Regions from separate parts of the Paenibacillus sp. NPDC058174 genome, predicted to be linked through region 4. Evidence: riboswitches for the same ligand, from Rfam matches in the RefSeq annotation. Region 4 holds a riboswitch; each other region holds the start of a gene.
The links. Region 4 has a riboswitch for cyclic di-AMP ahead of ACFVVF_RS10965 (hypothetical protein). Riboswitches for the same ligand answer to the same signal wherever they lie in the genome.
Positions count from the first base shown of each region.

Region 1: linked by a shared signal. The riboswitch ahead of ACFVVF_RS12605 (KamA family radical SAM protein) and the one ahead of ACFVVF_RS10965 (hypothetical protein) in region 4 are both predicted to bind cyclic di-AMP.
Region 2: linked by a shared signal. The riboswitch ahead of ACFVVF_RS26960 (C40 family peptidase) and the one ahead of ACFVVF_RS10965 (hypothetical protein) in region 4 are both predicted to bind cyclic di-AMP.
Region 3: linked by a shared signal. The riboswitch ahead of ACFVVF_RS20485 (hypothetical protein) and the one ahead of ACFVVF_RS10965 (hypothetical protein) in region 4 are both predicted to bind cyclic di-AMP.

Region 1 is NZ_JBHVUY010000002.1:222,549-227,074, forward strand. Features, by position in the region: gene ACFVVF_RS12595 (sensor histidine kinase) at 1-1,096, opposite strand, end outside; gene ACFVVF_RS12600 (response regulator transcription factor) at 1,233-1,958, shown strand; cyclic di-AMP (ydaO/yuaA leader) riboswitch at 2,007-2,146, shown strand; gene ACFVVF_RS12605 (KamA family radical SAM protein) at 2,290-3,459, shown strand; gene ACFVVF_RS12610 (hypothetical protein) at 3,609-3,953, shown strand; gene ACFVVF_RS12615 (hypothetical protein) at 3,972-4,415, shown strand; gene ACFVVF_RS12620 (putative periplasmic lipoprotein) at 4,440-4,526, shown strand, end outside.
Region 2 is NZ_JBHVUY010000010.1:69,545-74,070, forward strand. Features, by position in the region: gene ACFVVF_RS26950 (VOC family protein) at 1-337, shown strand, start outside; gene ACFVVF_RS26955 (class I SAM-dependent methyltransferase) at 321-1,085, shown strand; gene ACFVVF_RS26960 (C40 family peptidase) at 1,230-1,697, opposite strand; cyclic di-AMP (ydaO/yuaA leader) riboswitch at 1,703-1,870, opposite strand; gene ACFVVF_RS26965 (hypothetical protein) at 2,323-3,135, opposite strand; gene ACFVVF_RS26970 (M1 family metallopeptidase) at 3,154-4,526, opposite strand, start outside.
Region 3 is NZ_JBHVUY010000004.1:277,693-282,218, reverse strand. Features, by position in the region: gene ACFVVF_RS20490 (MFS transporter) at 360-1,595, opposite strand; gene ACFVVF_RS20485 (hypothetical protein) at 1,699-2,331, opposite strand; cyclic di-AMP (ydaO/yuaA leader) riboswitch at 2,455-2,603, opposite strand; gene ACFVVF_RS20480 (cupin domain-containing protein) at 2,665-3,126, opposite strand; gene ACFVVF_RS20475 (ABC transporter ATP-binding protein) at 3,306-4,526, opposite strand, start outside.
Region 4 is NZ_JBHVUY010000001.1:2,468,082-2,472,607, reverse strand. Features, by position in the region: gene ACFVVF_RS10980 (RNA polymerase sigma factor) at 1-522, opposite strand, end outside; gene ACFVVF_RS10975 (class I SAM-dependent methyltransferase) at 688-1,482, shown strand; gene ACFVVF_RS10970 (hypothetical protein) at 1,560-1,985, opposite strand; cyclic di-AMP (ydaO/yuaA leader) riboswitch at 1,993-2,176, opposite strand; cyclic di-AMP (ydaO/yuaA leader) riboswitch at 2,578-2,813, shown strand; gene ACFVVF_RS10965 (hypothetical protein) at 3,026-3,445, shown strand; gene kdpF (K(+)-transporting ATPase subunit F) at 3,531-3,647, shown strand; gene kdpA (potassium-transporting ATPase subunit KdpA) at 3,665-4,526, shown strand, end outside.

The DNA.
Region 1 (4,526 bases), on a different contig from region 4:
CGATGATGGCAATAAAGCCAAGCATCAAATATCTGGCGGTCCGGTTGCCATTCAGAACGCACCAGCAGATAGCGGAGAGAAGGAAGGCGGCGACTGCTGCTTCATAATAGATTGCAAGGGTAACGAACCACGGCCAGTGGAAAAGCAGACCGGCAATGACGATCGGTGAAGCCCACTTCACGATAGCGGCAAACGGGAGGAGCTGCGGCGCGTAGCGCTTTAGTTCCAGGACGCCCACCAGGAAGAACAAGGCGAACCAAAGACATAGGATGAACACAAATACAAATACGCCTTCGAGCGTATTAAATGTATGCAGCAAGAGTTGGAGAACGGGATGGTTTTCACCCAGAAGCTCTTGCGGTATGCCGTTCCAGATGAGCTGGGAGGCTGCGAAGAAAATTAAATAGAATGAATAGTAGAGATAAGAGCGATTATGGAAAAAGATATACATCGATAACATATAGGCCGCCATAAGCAGTACGAAACCGTAGTAGACTCCGAACAGCAGGTACTCGGTCCGCAGCGTCTCGTGATAGCTCGCACGATCAAGCAGCTCGACCGGGACGATCATTGAGCCTTCTGTCGTCACCCGCATATGCAGCGTGACCGGTTTTCCCGCAGGCAGCGCAAGCTCATAGGCGCCGTAATGATCGTTCAATCGCTCCCCCAGGGGAGAGACTCCCTCCGCACCCAGACGATTGCCGTCTAAGTAAACGTCGAACTGGTCCACAACCGCATTGTGGAGACGAATCACCCATTCCCCGGTCTCACTTTCATTCACTACTGTCATCCGAAGCCAATAGGTGCTTGCGGACAAGCCGAATGCGGCGCGTCCGTCTGCCGGAAGAAACTGCTCGGCTATGCGGGGAGAAACAACCTGTTCATACTCCAGCATGCCTTCCCGGTCGGGCAATACTTGCATGGAATTGTTGCCTTTATAGTGTCCATTGCCGTCCGTAAGCCGGATTAAGGAAGCGTCGCCGGAGAACGGTTTCCATTGCGGAATAAATACCAGCCACAGTGCCGTCAGCGCAATGAGAAATAATAATATGGTGGCTGCAAACACCCGGTTGTGTTCTGCCAATGTTTTTCTCATGGTGAGGCCTCCTGAGCATTCGATGTTTTCTACTATTATCCTAGCATATTCTATTTTAATCGACAGCAATCTGTCATAAAATGTTGATAGGATCACTGTGATATTGTAGAGATACCGTCTTTAGGAGGTTAACCATATGAGGCCAAAAATCATCTTCGTCATTGAGGATGATCCAGATGTTCAGAGTATCGTGACATCTTTTCTTCAGCATGAGGGTTACACGGTTCGAAATGCGTTATCCGCTGCAGAGGCGTTCCATTTGTTTGCTGCGGAGGAACCGGATTTAACCATACTCGACATTCAATTGCCGGACATGGATGGCGTCACCTTTTGCCGTCATATCCGCACGCATTACCGGAGGCCGATTCTATTCGTGACCGGCAACCGGGAGCAGGAGTATAAAGTGAATGCGCTCCTTTCAGGAGGAGATGATTTTATTCAGAAGCCGTTTGATCCGCTCGACCTGCTGCTGCGGGTGAAGGGGAATTTGCGGTGGAGCGATCTTCTGCCCCCGGCAGCCTCTATTCCAGAACCGGATAGGGACGTGCTGGAATATCCGGGACTTCGCATCGATCTCAGACGTATGACCGTCACAGTTCGTGAAGAGCTGGTTACACTTCTTCCGAAGGATATCAAGCTGCTTACGACGCTGGCCAGCCATCCCAATCAGGTGCTCCATACTGAGCAGCTCTACAGGCTTGCGTGGCGGGACGAGAGCAATTTCTCTAAAGATACGGTCAAGGTGCACATATCGAAGCTGCGCAAAAAAATCGAAGAGAACCCTTCCTCCCCCAAGTTTATTTTGACAGTCGGCAGTCTCGGCTATAAGTTCAATCCTTACGGGGCCCTTGAGCCGGTATAAGTACCACACCATCTAGCGGCTTTGACTTATTGGCCTGCAATCGCTTACAATAAAGCTACGCTTAGTTTTCGGCCGCACCCGGCCGAGAAGCGGGGGAACCAGTCAATTGGGGCGAATCATTTGCGAATGTAGGGTACCATCTTACCCGAGCCCGTCAGCTAACCTCGTCAGCAGTGGATGGGTCTGCTTCAAATTGAATGTGATCAACCAGAGACCCTATTTTTTAAGGGTCTCTTTTTGTCTTTTTTTGGACCCTGCTGGCGGCACACTGGCTTCTTGACACAAAAGGCTCCCTTTATTCTCACCCTATGGGACGAAGGAGAGAGATACAGTGCAGAAGGTACGGTACATTACGGATGTTGCAAAAATGGACAATTTGTCCGAGCACGAAAAAGCCGTTTTAAAGCCGATTACGGACAAATTCGTTTTTCGCGTCAACGATTATTACCTCCAGTTAATCAATTGGGATGATCCTCATGATCCGATCCGCAAGCTCGTTATCCCCAATGAAGGGGAGCTGTCTGAGTATGGACGCTGGGATGCTTCGGACGAGGATACAAATTATGTCGTTCCGGGATGCCAGCACAAATACAGGACGACGGCGCTTCTGATCGTCTCTGAGGTTTGCGGCTCCTATTGCCGCTACTGCTTCCGCAAGCGGTTGTTCCGCAATGACGTCAAGGAAGCGATGTCGGATGTAGCTCCGGGGCTTGCTTATATTGCGCAAACTCCTGAGATCAGCAATGTGCTTCTCACTGGCGGGGACAGCCTCATTCTGGCAACCTCCAAGCTGCGTACAATTATTGAAGGACTCCGAAGCATCGATCATGTCAAAATCATCCGGCTCGGCTCCAAAATTCCGGTATTCAATCCGATGCGGATTTATCAGGACGAGGAGCTGCTGGAGCTGATTCGCACCCATTCGACGGAGGAGAAGCGGATTTATGTCATGGCGCATATTAACCATCCCCGTGAAATTACGCCAGAAGCTAGAAGAGGGTTCAAGGCGCTGCATGACGCAGGGGCGATTGTCGTGAACCAAACTCCGGTGCTTAAGGGCATTAACGATGATCCGGCCGTATTGGGCGAGCTGCTTGACCAGCTGTCGTGGGCAGGCGTTACGCCTTACTACTTTTTCGTCAACAGGCCGGTGGCCGGCAATCGCGAATTTGTGCTTCCGCTAGAGCGGGTGTATCAAATTGTAGAGGAAGCGAAGGCAAGAACTTCCGGTTTGGGCAAAAGAGTGCGCTTGTCCATGAGCCACACCTCCGGCAAAATTGAAATTCTGGCCATTGATAACGGCAAAGCCTATCTTAAGTATCATCAGTCAAGAGACGATAATTACGGGCAGTTCATGGCGCTCGATTGTCCGCCCGATGCCGAATGGTTCGACGACCTTCCCGGCAGCGAGCAATACTGGACGAAGCCGGTCAAGAAGAACGATGCGATCATTTCCGTTAATGAAATGGAGCGCAGTCCTAGTTGTGCGGCAGCTGATTAATAGAGCCGGACAATAAAATAGTAGCCTTTTGGGGAGCAGCAAAGTCATTTTAGGACTTTTGCTGCTTCTTTTGTTTTCCAATTATTGATAAAGTGGTAAACTGAAAGGTGAATTGTAGCAAATTGGAAGAGAAACTGGAGAGATTAGAGATGGATCGAAAAATAGTAGTCAAACTGACGAATCTAATTGGATATACGGCCAGCATATCGACGATTTTATTATGGATTATTTTTGTATGGGTGAATCCTTATGGTCCAGGGCTGGAAAAAACGAGTGCATTTATTACCTTTATGATGCTTGTGCTTCCTGCCGTTATTTTTGGCACGGGTCTCATGCTGGAGAAAAGCATGATTTTGCTGGCAGCATATATTTGGAGTTTTCCGTATAGCATGTATATGGTAGTTACGCCGGGCGTGTTTATGCTGTTTGGCATGACCAGCTTCATCTATTTCATCTGTTTTATGATGTATCGGCTTCGCGGCGTCAAATATTAAGAGGGAGTTGCATCTAAGGTGTTGAAATCCAGACACACAGCAGCAGTTATATTGATACTGGCCGCTATTATTTTATTGTTTAGTATTTTCTCTTTAGTGAAGAAACAAGAGGCAGTCCAGAATAAAATCGACAGGACCTTCATCGAACAGTTATCTAATGTAATAACCGGGTTTAGTATGAAGTTGACTGGTGATGAGGGTATCTCCTCTTATCAGCGGTGCATAGCGTCAGTTGCAGCAGCGGCTGCAATGTCGCCGCTTACCTCTTACGAGGAGGAAAACGATGAGCTCGATATCGCTTTGCATAATTTGTATATGGCGATGCTTAATGCCGATTACAAGGAAGAAATAGTGAGTAATGATGCTCTTTTTCGCGAATTGTTTCTTAATTTGTCCCGCAACCCGAAAGATAAAGGAACAACGGATGCGATTATTAAATTTACCGCTAGCCTGCAACGGTAGCGCAGCAAGGAACGAGGCAACAGCGTGAGAAAATGGATTTTCATCGTATTGATTCTGTGCGTTCTAGCATTGGCGGGCTGCTCGTCAGGCAGCCGTCTCGTTTTTAATGAT
Region 2 (4,526 bases), on a different contig from region 4:
GGAGGCGCGGGCGTTCTACGCTGGGCTGTTAGGCTGGCAAGAGCTTGAGAAACCAGCTGAGCTGCAGAAACGCGGCGGTGTATGGTTTCAATGCGGTCCGCATCAGGTGCATATCGGCGTGCAGCCGGAATTCATACCTGCGAGGAAGGCGCATCCAGCGTTCGGTGTAAAAGGTATTGCAGCCCTGCAGAGCTGGCTGCGGGCACACGGTGTTGAGACCATTGCGGACGACAGCAGGCAGGGTGAAGGGGCGGAACGTTTTTACGCCCATGATCCCTTCGGCAATAGGTTGGAATTTATCGAATGGGAGCGTGAAGCGAATGGGAAGCAGCAATAGCAAAGAGAGATTTTCGAATCGGGTAGAAAATTACGTGAAGTATCGTCCGGGTTATCCGGTTGAAGCGCTCGACTATCTGTACTCTGATGTGGGTCTCAAGGCCAACTCGAGAATCGCTGATCTTGGAGCCGGCACGGGGATCTTCTCCAAGCTGCTGCTGGAGCGCGGCAGCGAGGTGATTGCGGTAGAGCCTAACCAAGCGATGCGGGAAGCAGCCGACAAGGAGCTAGGTGAGCTGCCGAACTACCGCTCCGTTCCTGCCGCTGCGGAGACGACGGGCTTGCCGGAGCATTCGGTTGATTTTATCGTATGCGCGCAATCCTTCCATTGGTTTGACCGGCCGGCAGCCCAAGCCGAGTTTCGCCGCATATTGAAGCCTGGCGGCAAAGCAGTACTGATATGGAATTCCCGGCTTACGAGCGGCACGCCATTCCTGGAAGGCTATGAGGAGCTGCTGCGGCTCTACAGCACCGACTATAAGCAAATGACCCACAAGAACATTTCAGCGGATCAGCTGCGAGCGTTCTTCCGTGAGAACGGTATGCGTGAAGCGGCATTTACGAACGGCCAGTTGCTGGACCGCGAGGAGCTGCTCGGCAGAGCACTTTCTTCCTCCTACGTTCCGGCAAAGGGAGAGCCTAACCATGACCGTCTGAAGGAGGAGCTGGGACAGCTCTTCGAACGTACGAATGTGAACGGCCGGGTGAGCTTCGACTACCAAACCGAGATTTTCTGGGGAGACGTGTAGTACAGCGATCTCGACCGTGACTTCAACAAGCTAACAATAGAACAACAAAGCCGCAAGTCGTACTGTCCAGAGGACACACGGCTTGCGGCTTTGTTAGTGAGACCTTCCGACGCGCTTCACAGGATGAAGCCGCGTAAGCGGGCTCTATTGTTCGTCAGCATATTTCTCAGAAGTAGTCGCATCCATAACACGACGAGCGGTTACATAACGAGACTCATAATAGGAGTCACTAAGTTTACTAATTGTAACGCCTCTGCTGGACGAAGAGTGGGCAAACTTTCCATCGCCGACATAGATGCCGACATGAGAAATGCTTTTGCCATTCGTATTGAAGAATACGAGATCGCCAGCATTCAGGTCGCTCTTCGCAACCTTTTTACCCATTTGTGCTTGAGAACCGGAAGTGCGAGCAAGCTCAATTCCCATTTTCTCAAATACATAGGATGTGAATCCTGAGCAATCAAAGCCTTTCGTGGACGTGCCGCCCATCAGATATGGCGTACCGATAACATCATCGATAATGCCGTCCATTTTGGAATCCGCGAATACGCTGCCTGCTTGAAAAGCGAGCAGTAACAGGAGTCCAGCTAGCATTGCAGTAACCTTTTTCAAAACGGTAAAGCCCCTTCCGATGCCGACGAGGTTAGCTGTGGGGTTCGGTTGAAGGATCCCTATGATTTCTCAGGCGTCCGTGCTTACCCGGCGCGGCCGGTGCAGACGTCGAAATCAATTCACCCAGAGTGGTTCCCCCGTTTCCAGTACAAGGAATTAGGCAAGCTTTTTATGTACTTGGGAAATATTCGTTTTTTTTCGCAAATCTCCTCCTCCAACTGGCAAATTCTAATAATTCTCATGTAACCTTTTGCCAAAAACACGCGTTTTCATTAATTTCATTGACTGATTATGTGCTTTTATGGGGTACGACGATTAAAAAATCAATAACTATTTACATTTACTATGTGTGAAGAAGAGAGAATATGTGGAGCAATCGAAGAGAGTGCTCTCATGTAAGTGGGTACAAGCACAGAACGCGGCGGGAAATCGGAGTTGCCAAAGCCAGTAATGGCAAGGGAAGGACAAGCATAGACGGCATTCGACAGAGATAAAAGTGAAGCTTCAATTCTAATACTTCTAATTTTTATAATAGAGCAGTCAGACAGGCGTTGACAAGCTGCCAAAAGCCCAAAAAAGCGCCGGGGACTACCCCGACGCTTGCATATTTGCTGTCTATTCGATGTTATCCTTGCGTCCTCGACTGCAAACAATCGTATTGTGCGCAAATGGTCCATACTTTCATCATCGTCCGAATGAGATGATAGCCTTGATGAAGAATTAACGCAAACAAGCCGGCCCAGATTAAGGAAACGCTAGTGACGCAAAGCGCGATGCCGATGCCAATCGCCCACATGAGCAGCGAGACCCCGGTATAGGGAGCGATATGGCGCAACGCGTGCCAGAGGGAATTGAACACCCCGCTGCCGGAAGCGGCTCCGAGCTGCATCGAGAGAAACAGCAGATGGAGCAGCGCGCTCCACAGCAGCCATGCAGCGGCTCCTGGCAATACAGTTTGCAGCAGGCTGCCCATCGTGCCGCTTTTCAGCAGCGCTTGGAGCCAGGCCGGCAGAAGCCACCATGCCGGTGCCAAGGCAAGAAGCGTCTTGATCCAATAGAGCAGCATAACCGGCTTCCAGGTGCTGCGGATGCCTTCAATGAATTTCGTGCCGCTCTCGTCGGTTGCGTGGTGCAGAGAGTAGAACAACCCGGCATTGAACAGCGGCGTAAGCAGCATGCGGGCCAGGAATAACCCGCCAAGCATCCATAAATAAGGATGAATAAGGTCGGTTTTCATCAATTGGAACTGTGCTTCGCTAAAAAAGAGCCGGACTGCCGAAGGGGGCAGTGCATCGCCGGGAAAACGCCGCAGAAGCGGCGTAACGACCGAATCGACGAACCGGTAAAGGAAGAAGCCCCATAACAGCTGGTACAGAAACAATAGAATGATAATATTCATGTGTTTGACTGTCAGCCGCCAGCCTTGTTTCATATGCATTTTCAAGGAATATCCCTCCTACCAGCTCAGCGTTCCGAGCAGCCCTTCGATTAATTTGGCAATGCTGAGATTCCAGCGCGTGCGCTTCGTCTCCGGCAGCTCGGCAAGCATGAAGTTGTTGATATGCTTGTTGTCGAGCACGTTGCGGTACTCCGAATCGACGGCTGCCCAAGCGAGCGGAGAGTCATGGACGACTTTGTACTGGATATGCGAATCCTGTGCATCCCATTCTTTGGTCATGCTCGTACCGTCCTTGAACTGCATGACAATCGGAACTGAACCGATATTGCCGCCGTTCTTCTTCACCAGCACCGAGGATTCGAACATCGGCTTCCCGTCCTGCTCGACCGGACGAACCTGCACAGCTTCGATGGAAAAGTCGGCCATTTGATTGTGGTACACAAATTGATTGAAGTAATCATGCCATTTCTGCTTCGTCACTTGCTCAACGACCCGTTGGAAGTCGCCGCTGGAAGGATGCTTGAACTTATACTTCTGGAAGTAGGTCCGCATGACTTTCTGCATCATACGGGTGCCGATCTGGTTCTCGATGCCGGCCAGTACTAGCTTGGCCCGCATATAGACGTTCTCTGCGTAGTGATTATGACTGTCGTACGCCCATGAAGGCTGCTTGAGCGGTGCCGGATTCGTCATGTAGCTGGCTTCAAGCGGCAAATTCGGTATGACGCCATACTCGCTCTCCATCACCTTGTCTTCGGCGTAGGAGGTAAAGCCTTCGTCAAGCCATGCTTCCTCGAACTCGTTGGAGGCGACCATGCCGTACCAATATTGATGGCCAATCTCGTGAACGACGGTCCTCTCCAGGCTGTAGCCGGGATTGTCGTTCTCTGCGGCGAATGCGGTAACGAGTGTCGGATACTCCATGCCTCCAGCTCCGTTGGCGCCCTTCGGAGGTACGATGAGCGATAAGGTCGAGTACGGATAATCTCCGTACCATTGCGCATACTTGGTCAGCGCTGACTTGGCCGCATGCATATACCGGTCTTTGAACGCTTCATGCGCCGGATCGAGGTACAGCTTAATGCGCACGCCGGGGATTCCGGTACCGGAGAGCGTGTCCTCTACATAGACAAAGTCGGGAGAAGCAGCCCAGGCGAAGTCATGGACATCATCGGCGTAAAACTGGTACACATGCTCGCCTTTTCCGTTGCTGACCGGCGCTTTGGTCTGGAATCCGGTTCCGGCCACCGTATAAGACTCCGGTACTTGAATGTTGACGGAATAGATGCCGAAATCGCTGTAAAATTCCGAGTTGCCGTGGTATTGATGGATGTTCCATCCTTCGGAGGTTCGGCCGCGCATACCAGCCGTCTCATAGACAGCCAGCTTCGGGAACCACTGTCCGGCCATGACGAATGAGCCGGAGTAGC
Region 3 (4,526 bases), on a different contig from region 4:
TATAGACTTGTAAGCCGTCTGCAATATGTCACGGTGAACTCAAACACTCGGCTTGTCCCGATTACGCAGGAGGATGATATAGAAATCAAAATATAAAAGTGCAGGCTGTCTGGCGTTTTTCCGCCGTTTTTGGCGATCAAAATGCAAATGTGCAGGTTGTTTGCTCTAAAATGCTTCAATCCGCCGAAATTGTACGAATTCAAATGCACTTTTACATTTTGATAGCGATTTTAAGGCTTTTGAGGCTTATCAAAATGCACATTTGCATTTTGAGCCTCGTCCGGCTTCATTTTCAAACCTTCAGAAAGCCAAAAACGGCAGTGCAGGGATAAAATCATCCTTGCACTGCCGTTTTTATTTTAGGCCGATTGCTGGCCCTGCTCTCTTCCTCGGACACCATGCTTCCGCTCATACACCAGATAGAGAATCAGATACAAAACGAAAAACAGTCCCGAGAAAAGGAACATCGTTGCGTAATTGGTCCACATCGCTGCAAAGCCTAAAAGGATGGCGCCAGATCCGATACCGATATCAAACAAATTATAGTAGGTTGCCGTAGCGACGCCACGCCGTTGCGGTTCCACTCTATTAATGACCCATGCCTGCAAGGCCGGGAACAAAGCTCCGAAGCCTAGGCCATAGAACACAGCAGCCAGCAGCAGCATCGCGGTCGTCTCCGTCTTGTACAGCAGTACACAGCCAATTACGCACAATACGGCTGAAGGGAATAACACCCAGAACCGGCCTTTCCGGTCAAACAACGGGCCGCTGACGAACCGGATGAGTACCTCGCTGATTGCAACGACGAGGAAGAAATAGCCGATATTGGCCAGTCCCTTTTCGATGCCGAACAGCGTAATAAAGCTCAGCAGGCCGCCAAAAGCGAAGCCTACCATCATGCCGAGCAAGGACGGGAACAGCGCCTTCCTCTCCACGACATCATGAACCCATGATTTTTCGGAGCCAGCAGCGGTCTCTCTGATCGCCGCTTCAGCTTCCCGCTCCTTGGCGTTAGCCTTGATCTGCGCCTGTCCTTCAGGAGATAGCCGGACGAATAAGGTGAAGAACAGCGACAGCAGCAGAATAACGACTCCGAAGCCAAACAATCCGCCGTAGCTGTAATGGTCGAGCAGCCAGATGCCAAGAAACGGACCTAATGAGAAGGAAATTGCATTACCTGTCGCAAAAAAGCCCATTCCTTCACCCCGGCGCGAAGCCGGGATCACATCGGATACGACGGTTCCGAACATCGTCGTCGCCAGTCCAAAGCCAATGCCGTGCACGACACGGAGCAGAAGCAGGACGGACAACGTACCCGCGACATAATAGCTCGCCATTCCGATCAAGCAAATAATGACGCCAACGAGCAGCAGCCCCTTTTTGCCCAGCCGCTTCATCCCCGCCCCTGTCAATGGACGGGATAGAACGGCGGCAAACGTAAAGAAGCCTAGTATCAAGCCGATTTGCGACTCTGTGCTGCCTTGGTCTGCCGCAAAAATCGGCAATGTAGGCAGCAGCATTTCGATCGCCATAAAAAGAAATAAATTCGAGCAACACAATAAAATGAAGTTTTTCGTCCATAAGGACTCGCGCATGCTGTAAAATCCCTTCGACTTTCGTTATGAATTTGGAAAGCGTACCCCGCTTCCCAGCTAAAGACCATCATAACGCAGCCAAATCCCGCTGTAAATCAACGTTTTACATGAAAGCGGCTCCATCCCCTACCCTGCCATAGGGCTCGCTGCCCGGCAATTCATCGAACCATATGGCGTCATCCGGACAATCCAGCATCATGAAATGTCCCTCGCGGCCGTACTTCGAATGATGATACTTTAAATAAGCCTTGCCATTGTCGATCGACACAATCTCGATCTTGCCGGAGCTGTGATACATAACGAGCTTTAGCGGGCTTCCGCCGGCGGAGATGAGCGCCTTCGCTCCCTCCACGACTTGAAAGGCGCGTTTCAAACGAACGGAAGCCTCTCTGTCGCCGCTTTCGGGACGCTGAATAAACACCAGAGCCGGCGTTACGCCGATCCAGGCCAGTTGATTCAGCATATGCGCCAATTGAAACGGGTCGTCATTGATGCCTTTCAGAATGGGGGTGTGATTGACTAGAATGACGCCGGCCTGATGAAGTACTTCCAGGCTGACGCGTGCCTCAGGTGTCAGATCGCTAGGACGATGGAATTGCGTGGTCACTTGAATGCGGGTGCTGTCCGGAAACTCCCCCCTGCCGATGGCTTCAACCAGCTCTGCGAGCTGCGAATCTCCCTCCAGCAAGACCGGATTGCCATTGTTCAAAGTAACCGAATATTGGGGCTGCGGCATACAAACTCCTCCTTAAAAAAGAATTTGTGGTGCACGCTTCACCAGCGGGGGTCGATAAAAACACAAAAAGACCCTTACAATCCTAAGGTTTGCAAGGGTCATAAACATTCGTATTCATACATGAGATGACCCATCCACTGCTGACGAGGTTAGCTGACGGACTCGGGTAGATGGTACCCTAAGGCTGATGCATGGCATCAATACCTATTCGCCCCACTTGCATTTGGTTCCCCCGCTTTCCGGCAATGCCGGAAATTAAGCGTAATCTAATTTTAAAAGATGCCCAAACCATTTGTCAAACGATCCGGCAAATTCCAGCCAAAGCCTATAATTTTAGCGCTCGATCAGCTTGAAATCATCATAATGGAAGCCCGGAGCTACAACGCAGGATACGAATACAGGCTCGTCCCCCAGCGGATGCGACATTTGCCATTCTCCTGCCGGTACCAGCGCTTGCGGCTGCTGGCCATTCAGAACATCGCCGCCCAGCATAATTTCCTGGCGGGTATGCGGCGCATCCTCTGTGCCCCCAAGCGTAAGCTTCATTGGGCCGCCGGAATGCCACAGCCACAGCTCGTCCGAATGCACTTTATGCCAATCGGAGAATTCATCAGGATGCAGCAGGAAGTAAATCGAAGAAGCTGCAAAACGAGGTCCCGAATAGGGCTCGCCGAGCACCTGATGCGGAATTTCAAAAGATGCTTTCCATAGCTCCTTGTACCAGCCGCCCTCTACATGCGGCTTTAATCCTAAAGCTTCAACCAAAGGGGACAGCTGTTTAACCGTATTGCTCATATGATCTCTCCTCCCAATCTCTTTCTAAAGCTTCGTTACTGCTTCAAATTTTATACCGAATGCCGAGAAATCGTCAAACGAGCGGCATTGCATCTCACGAGAAGGCTTAATAAAAAACCTGCTCCTAGCCGCCCCTGAGACGGAAGCGATAGGAACAGGCTTTTTGGCATTTGTATCCGTTACGCTGTACCAAACTGTGCCTGATGAAGACGGCTGTATACGCCGCCGGTAGCCACCAACTCGTCATGCCGCCCTTGCTCGGAAATACCTTCTTCCGTTACGACGACAATGCGGTCGGCATTCTTGATCGTTGCCAAGCGGTGGGCGATAACGAGCGTCGTTCTGCCAACGGAGAGCTCCGCCAGCGACTGCTGAATCGCCGCTTCCGTCTCGGTGTCCAGCGCCGAGGTCGCTTCGTCCAATATAAGAATCGGCGGATTCTTCAAGAACATCCGGGCAATCGCCATCCGCTGCTTCTGGCCGCCGGACAGCTTCACGCCCCGCTCGCCGACGACCGTATCCAGCCCGTTCGGCTGCGCAGCAATGAATTCCTCCAGCCGTGCCCGGCGTGCCGCTTCCCTGATCTCCGCCTCGGAAGCGTCCAGCTTGCCGTAGGCGATATTTTCACGGATCGTGCCATGGAACAGGAACACATCCTGCTGTACGATGCCGATCTGCTTGCGCAGCGATTCCATCGTCACTTCGCGAATATCATGCCCGTCGACAGAAATGCTGCCGCCGTCCACCTCATAGAAGCGAGGCAGAAGACTGCACAGCGTCGTCTTCCCTGCACCGGAAGGCCCCACGAAGGCGACCGTTTCGCCTGCCTTAATCGACAAGCTGATTCCGTTTAATACCTTATCTTTGCCCTCATAGCCGAAGGTTACATCGTTGTAGCGGATATCTCCCTTAACAAGGCCGATATCACGGGCATTAGGCGCGTCTGCGATGTCCGGATCGGTATCTATTAATTTCAGGTAGCGCTTGAAGCCCGCGATCCCTTTCGGATAGCTCTCGATAACAGCATTAATTTTCTCAATCGGCTTGAAGAAGATATTCGTCATCAGAACAAAAGCGATAAACTCACCGTAGTGCAGCTGGCCTTGAATAACGAACCAGGCACCGAACAACAAAACAAACAGCTGGACAAAACGCATGAGCATGTAAGTGACTGATGCGTTCATACCAATGATTTTATACGAAATCAGCTTGGCCACACGGAAACGGCTGTTGTTCTCCGCGAATTGCTTGCCTTCATGCTTTTCATTAGCGAATGCTTGTACGACACGAATGCCGCCAACCGTATCCTCAACACGAGCGTTGAAGTCAGCCATTTCACTAAATAGACGATCGGAAGCCTTCGTCATCTTTTTGTTAAAGAAAATAACGAGCCAGATGAT
Region 4 (4,526 bases):
TCTCATTTGCACAAGCGCCTGATTTAATCTGGACTTGACCGTCCCGACCGGAATAGCCAGCGCATCGGCAATTTCCTGCTGCGACAAGTCGTTGATGTAACGAAGCACAAGCACTTCCTTCAGCTTCACGGGAAGATTGTGCAATTCATCCATGACGGAATCATCTTGCGCTTCGCCAACAGAGACATCATTGTAAGCTGCAAGCGGTGTTGTATGCTGCTCTCGCTGCTTTTGCTCCTTCCGGTATTCCTTCCATCTTCTCCTCCTATGGGCGTGAAGCTGACGAATCGTAATGCCATACAGCCAGCCCTGCAAGCTGCGGGAATGATCGTATTTGTCCAAATTTCGATAAAGCTCCAAATATACATTTTGCGCAATATCCTCGGCATCGGTATGGCTGCCGCTCAAATAGTATAAAGTGCGGTACACTTCGTTGACCGTTTCGTTATAAAGCTGTTCGAAGGCTTCCTCCTGTCCGTTCAGCGCCAAGCCGACAAGCTCAGATATCGTTGTAACCGCCACAAATAACTCCCTCCTTTATCGCTATTTACTCTATTTGGCCATTTTTCTGAAAATCGTTCGTTTTCTTTTATTTTATTTCAAAATCCATACAAATGGGAAAATTTTACCTGTATAATAGTAGCTCTGCATCTTTACGAGATTGATATCCAATAGAGGAGGAAGTCTATGTTTCCCGATTTATCGGTTCATCCTGATTTTGTAAGCGGGCAAAGCATGCCCTGGTGTAAACAGTTGGCAGTAAGGACTGGAAAGTATGAATACCCATGGACGGCGAATGTGGAGGGGCAGGCGGCGGAGACGGTCTTGACTGAAAAACTCGCTTCTGCCGTACATGGCAGAGTACTTGATGTCGGCTGCGGGCATGGTGAGTACACGAACCGCTGGTCGGAGCAAGCGGTGGAGGTCACCGGTTACGATATGACAGAAGGCTTTATTCGGACAGCCAACGAACGGTATCGAAGCGCTAATGTCCGGTATGTAGTAGGCTCAACCAAGCAGGGGCTTCCGTTTCCTGATCATTATTTCGACGTTGCTTACACAAAGAAGGGACCAACAAGCTGGTATGAGGAAGGGAATCGGGTTGTCCGGCCTGGAGGCTCGCTAATTATGCTCCATCCGGGCGACGGTAATGGAGAAGGCGGTGAATTGGGGGAGGTGTTTCCCGGCTTATTCGCCGGACCTGCACCAGGTACGCCTACGCTGGATCGCATTCAAGAGCGGCTGGCGGTTAGCGGACTTACTGACATCCGAATGACGGTGTTGAAGGAGCTGGTATGGCTGCCTGCGGCTGAGGATATTTTGGCGTTGTTATGTTTTGGTCAAAGCGACAGTTTCTCGCAATATGTAAGGGAAACATGCTTCAAAGCTATTCAGACGCAGTTCGATAAGCATGCGGAGGCTCGGGGGATTAAGACGACCGGATTTTATTACTTTATTGAAGCAAAGGCATCAGCTAAATAGAATCGCATCATTTACAGATGAAGCCGCCTCGCATTTTCGTGAGGCGGCTTCATCTATGATCCAGACTAGGGGGACAGCTAGTATAAGGACAAATAAAAGACCGATTGACGGAATAGCTCGGCATATCCGGCCTGTGAAGGCTGATGTGATTCAGGATGGGACTGGCCGCGGCATACTTGGCGTACAGCGTCATCGAAGAGACTGCGCAGCTCGGGATTTCTGACGTTCTCCGAACGGGGAGAGCCTGCAGCGGTATGCAGGTTGACCCAGCCCATATAGTGAGGTGCAGAAGAGCACCAAGCGTTCCAGTCCGCAGGCTGCTCCTTCTGCTGAATGAATAGCTCGCCCCACCCGATGCCGATATTAGTTGATAAGCGCATATAGGCGCGATAACCGGATTCAGCCGGGATGATAAACAACTCGATGTGAAGCACTTTTAATGTTGACGGCAGCTGCTGAATGTCGGGCAGCGGTTCCGTTCCTTTGTATACTACAGTTATCATTTTGCAATTCTCTCCTTGATTTCGCTTACGGAGTTAGCTGACGGATTCGGGATAGAGAGCTTCCCTACAGACGTGCGCATTGCGCTTTCGTCCGATTCACCCCGTGCCCTACGATCATCGCATCTTATGACGATGAACGCAAGCGTTGGTTCCCCCGTTTCTGTCCGATCAGAATTCAGCGATAGATGTATGAGCCATGTTCTGGCATGGCGTTCATATTAAACCGGAATCGTCACGTTGTAAAATAACAGACGGGCGATATTGCCCTTCTTTTCGGCAAATTGCCAATATACCTGCCATTATCCTCGTAAAATACGCTTCTTTCTTTGAAATTCTCATTATGGCTTCCGTAATCGCATGCAATTAAAAGCAGGTTGATCAGTGACGGGAGCCACTATGTTATCCCTAGCGTCTAGTTTTTGAAAAGGAGAGAAAGAACGAGATAAATCGATTATTTTCAAGAAGTAACATTATGTAAGCGTTATAACCTATCCTTTTCCCTCGAATTTTCAACCTATTTGCACCCGCTATCGCTTTACACAAATATTGGCTGGGAGTATGATTCGATTCATGGTTACGTAATTTGTTTCCAATGCTGCACTTGCTGAGTTCCCGTTCATTGCAACGGGAAGCGGGGGAACCACAGCGGGATAACTCCAGTATTCTGGAATTTCCCGTTTATCGCGGCGCTGCGATCCGATGTGAGAGTCGGAGGACGGCGTTGCAGGGGTGAATCATCGACCGAAAGCCATGGACTTCGGCTGATGTAGGGCAACTCTCACTGCCCGAATCCGACAGCTAACCTCGTAAGCTTATAGTTGAGAGAGGCGACAATCAACGCGATGACTTTGTCATGGCTTGTTGGCCGCGTAAATCCAGCATACCCTTTAGCGCCTAATGAAGGCGGAAGGATGTATGCCGTTTGCGCTGTCCAAGCGATGTTCTTAAGAAGCCGCGGGTGAGCACCTCTGCTCCCTGCCGGCTTCTTTTTTGTTGCCTTTTTTCCTTGCGATTTCATAAACAGGAGGCATTTTTAGAAAATGGAAACGATCGCGGTAGCCGGTTTTAACGAAATTAGCGTTAATTTTATTCGTCAGCTGCTCTACCGTCAGCTTCCTTTCATCGTGTTGACCAACAGCAAGCTGGAGGCAAAACGTATAACGGAGGTCGTAGATACATCTCTAGTCAAGGTTCTGAGGGTTCGAACAACCGCCAGAGCGTGGAGTATCCCGGAGCTGCCGATTGCAAAAGTATATATTTTCGAAAGCAGTCTTCCGCTAAGCTGCCGCTATTTAAGATATTGCAGGTCCCATTGGGCCAGTGCCCATATTTGCGTAATTACGACTCACTGGCATCCGAAGGCGATCTATAAAGCGCTTGGAGCGGATGGGATTGTTTACACGCAAGGGGAAGAGGTCGGTTTTTTGCTTTCTTTTGCGGAACAAGCGCCAGACTTATAGGACAGGAGGCTATATTCATGATGGATTTCTATATGGTTGTACTGCTGCTGGGCGTGTTCGCTATGCTGGCAGGTTTTCTGGCTTGGTGCGCTGGAACGGTCGACGGCAAAGGAGGAGAGGGAAGGTGATTCTTATTGCCATTGTTACTCTGCTGATGTTCCTGTACCTTGTTTATGCTTTGTTGAATCCCGAGAAGTTTTAGCCTAGGAGGCCATATCGATGGAAATTGTTCAAATAGCGGTCGTGGTCGTGATTCTTATCGCATTAGTCAAACCGCTAGGCACTTATGTATATCACGTATTTTCGAATGAAGCCAATTGGACGGATAAGCTGTTTGGGCCGTTTGAACGGCTGCTTTATAAGCTGATCGGGCTGAAAAACCGGGACGGCATGAGCTGGAAAAAGTATGCGTTCAGTTTTATCGTGACCAACGCGGCTCTGACGGCGGCAGGCTACTTGCTGCTGCGGCTTCAGCGGCTGCTTCCGTTTAATCCTAACGGGATGGACGGAATGGAGCCCACGTTAACATTTAATACGGTAATCAGTTTTATAACCAATACGAATCTGCAGCATTACAGCGGCGAAAGCGCGCTTTCTTACTTTTCGCAAATGGCTGTCATCATGATGATGATGTTTACATCGGCGGCAACCGGCTTTTCAGTCGCGATTGCGTTCATTCGCGGATTAACGAGCAGAGGCAGAACGATCGGACATTTTTTCGAGGATTTCGTCAAAGCGCATACGCGTATTTTGCTGCCGGCATCCTTCGTTATTACGCTGGTGCTGGTTGCGCTGCAAGTTCCGCAGACGCTTGAGCCGACGCTGACCGTTAAGACGCTGGAGGGAGCGTCTCAGCAGATCGCGATCGGGCCGGTCGCCTCGCTGGAATCAATCAAGCATTTGGGTACAAATGGCGGCGGGTTTTTCGGCGTCAACTCGGCGCATCCGTTCGAGAATCCGAATCCGCTGACTAACGTGATCGAGATTTTGTCCATGTGGGCATTGCCGGCCGCGCTGCCTTATACGTTTGGCCGATTTGCCAGGAGCAAAAAGCAAGGCTGGGTCATTTTCTCGGCGATGA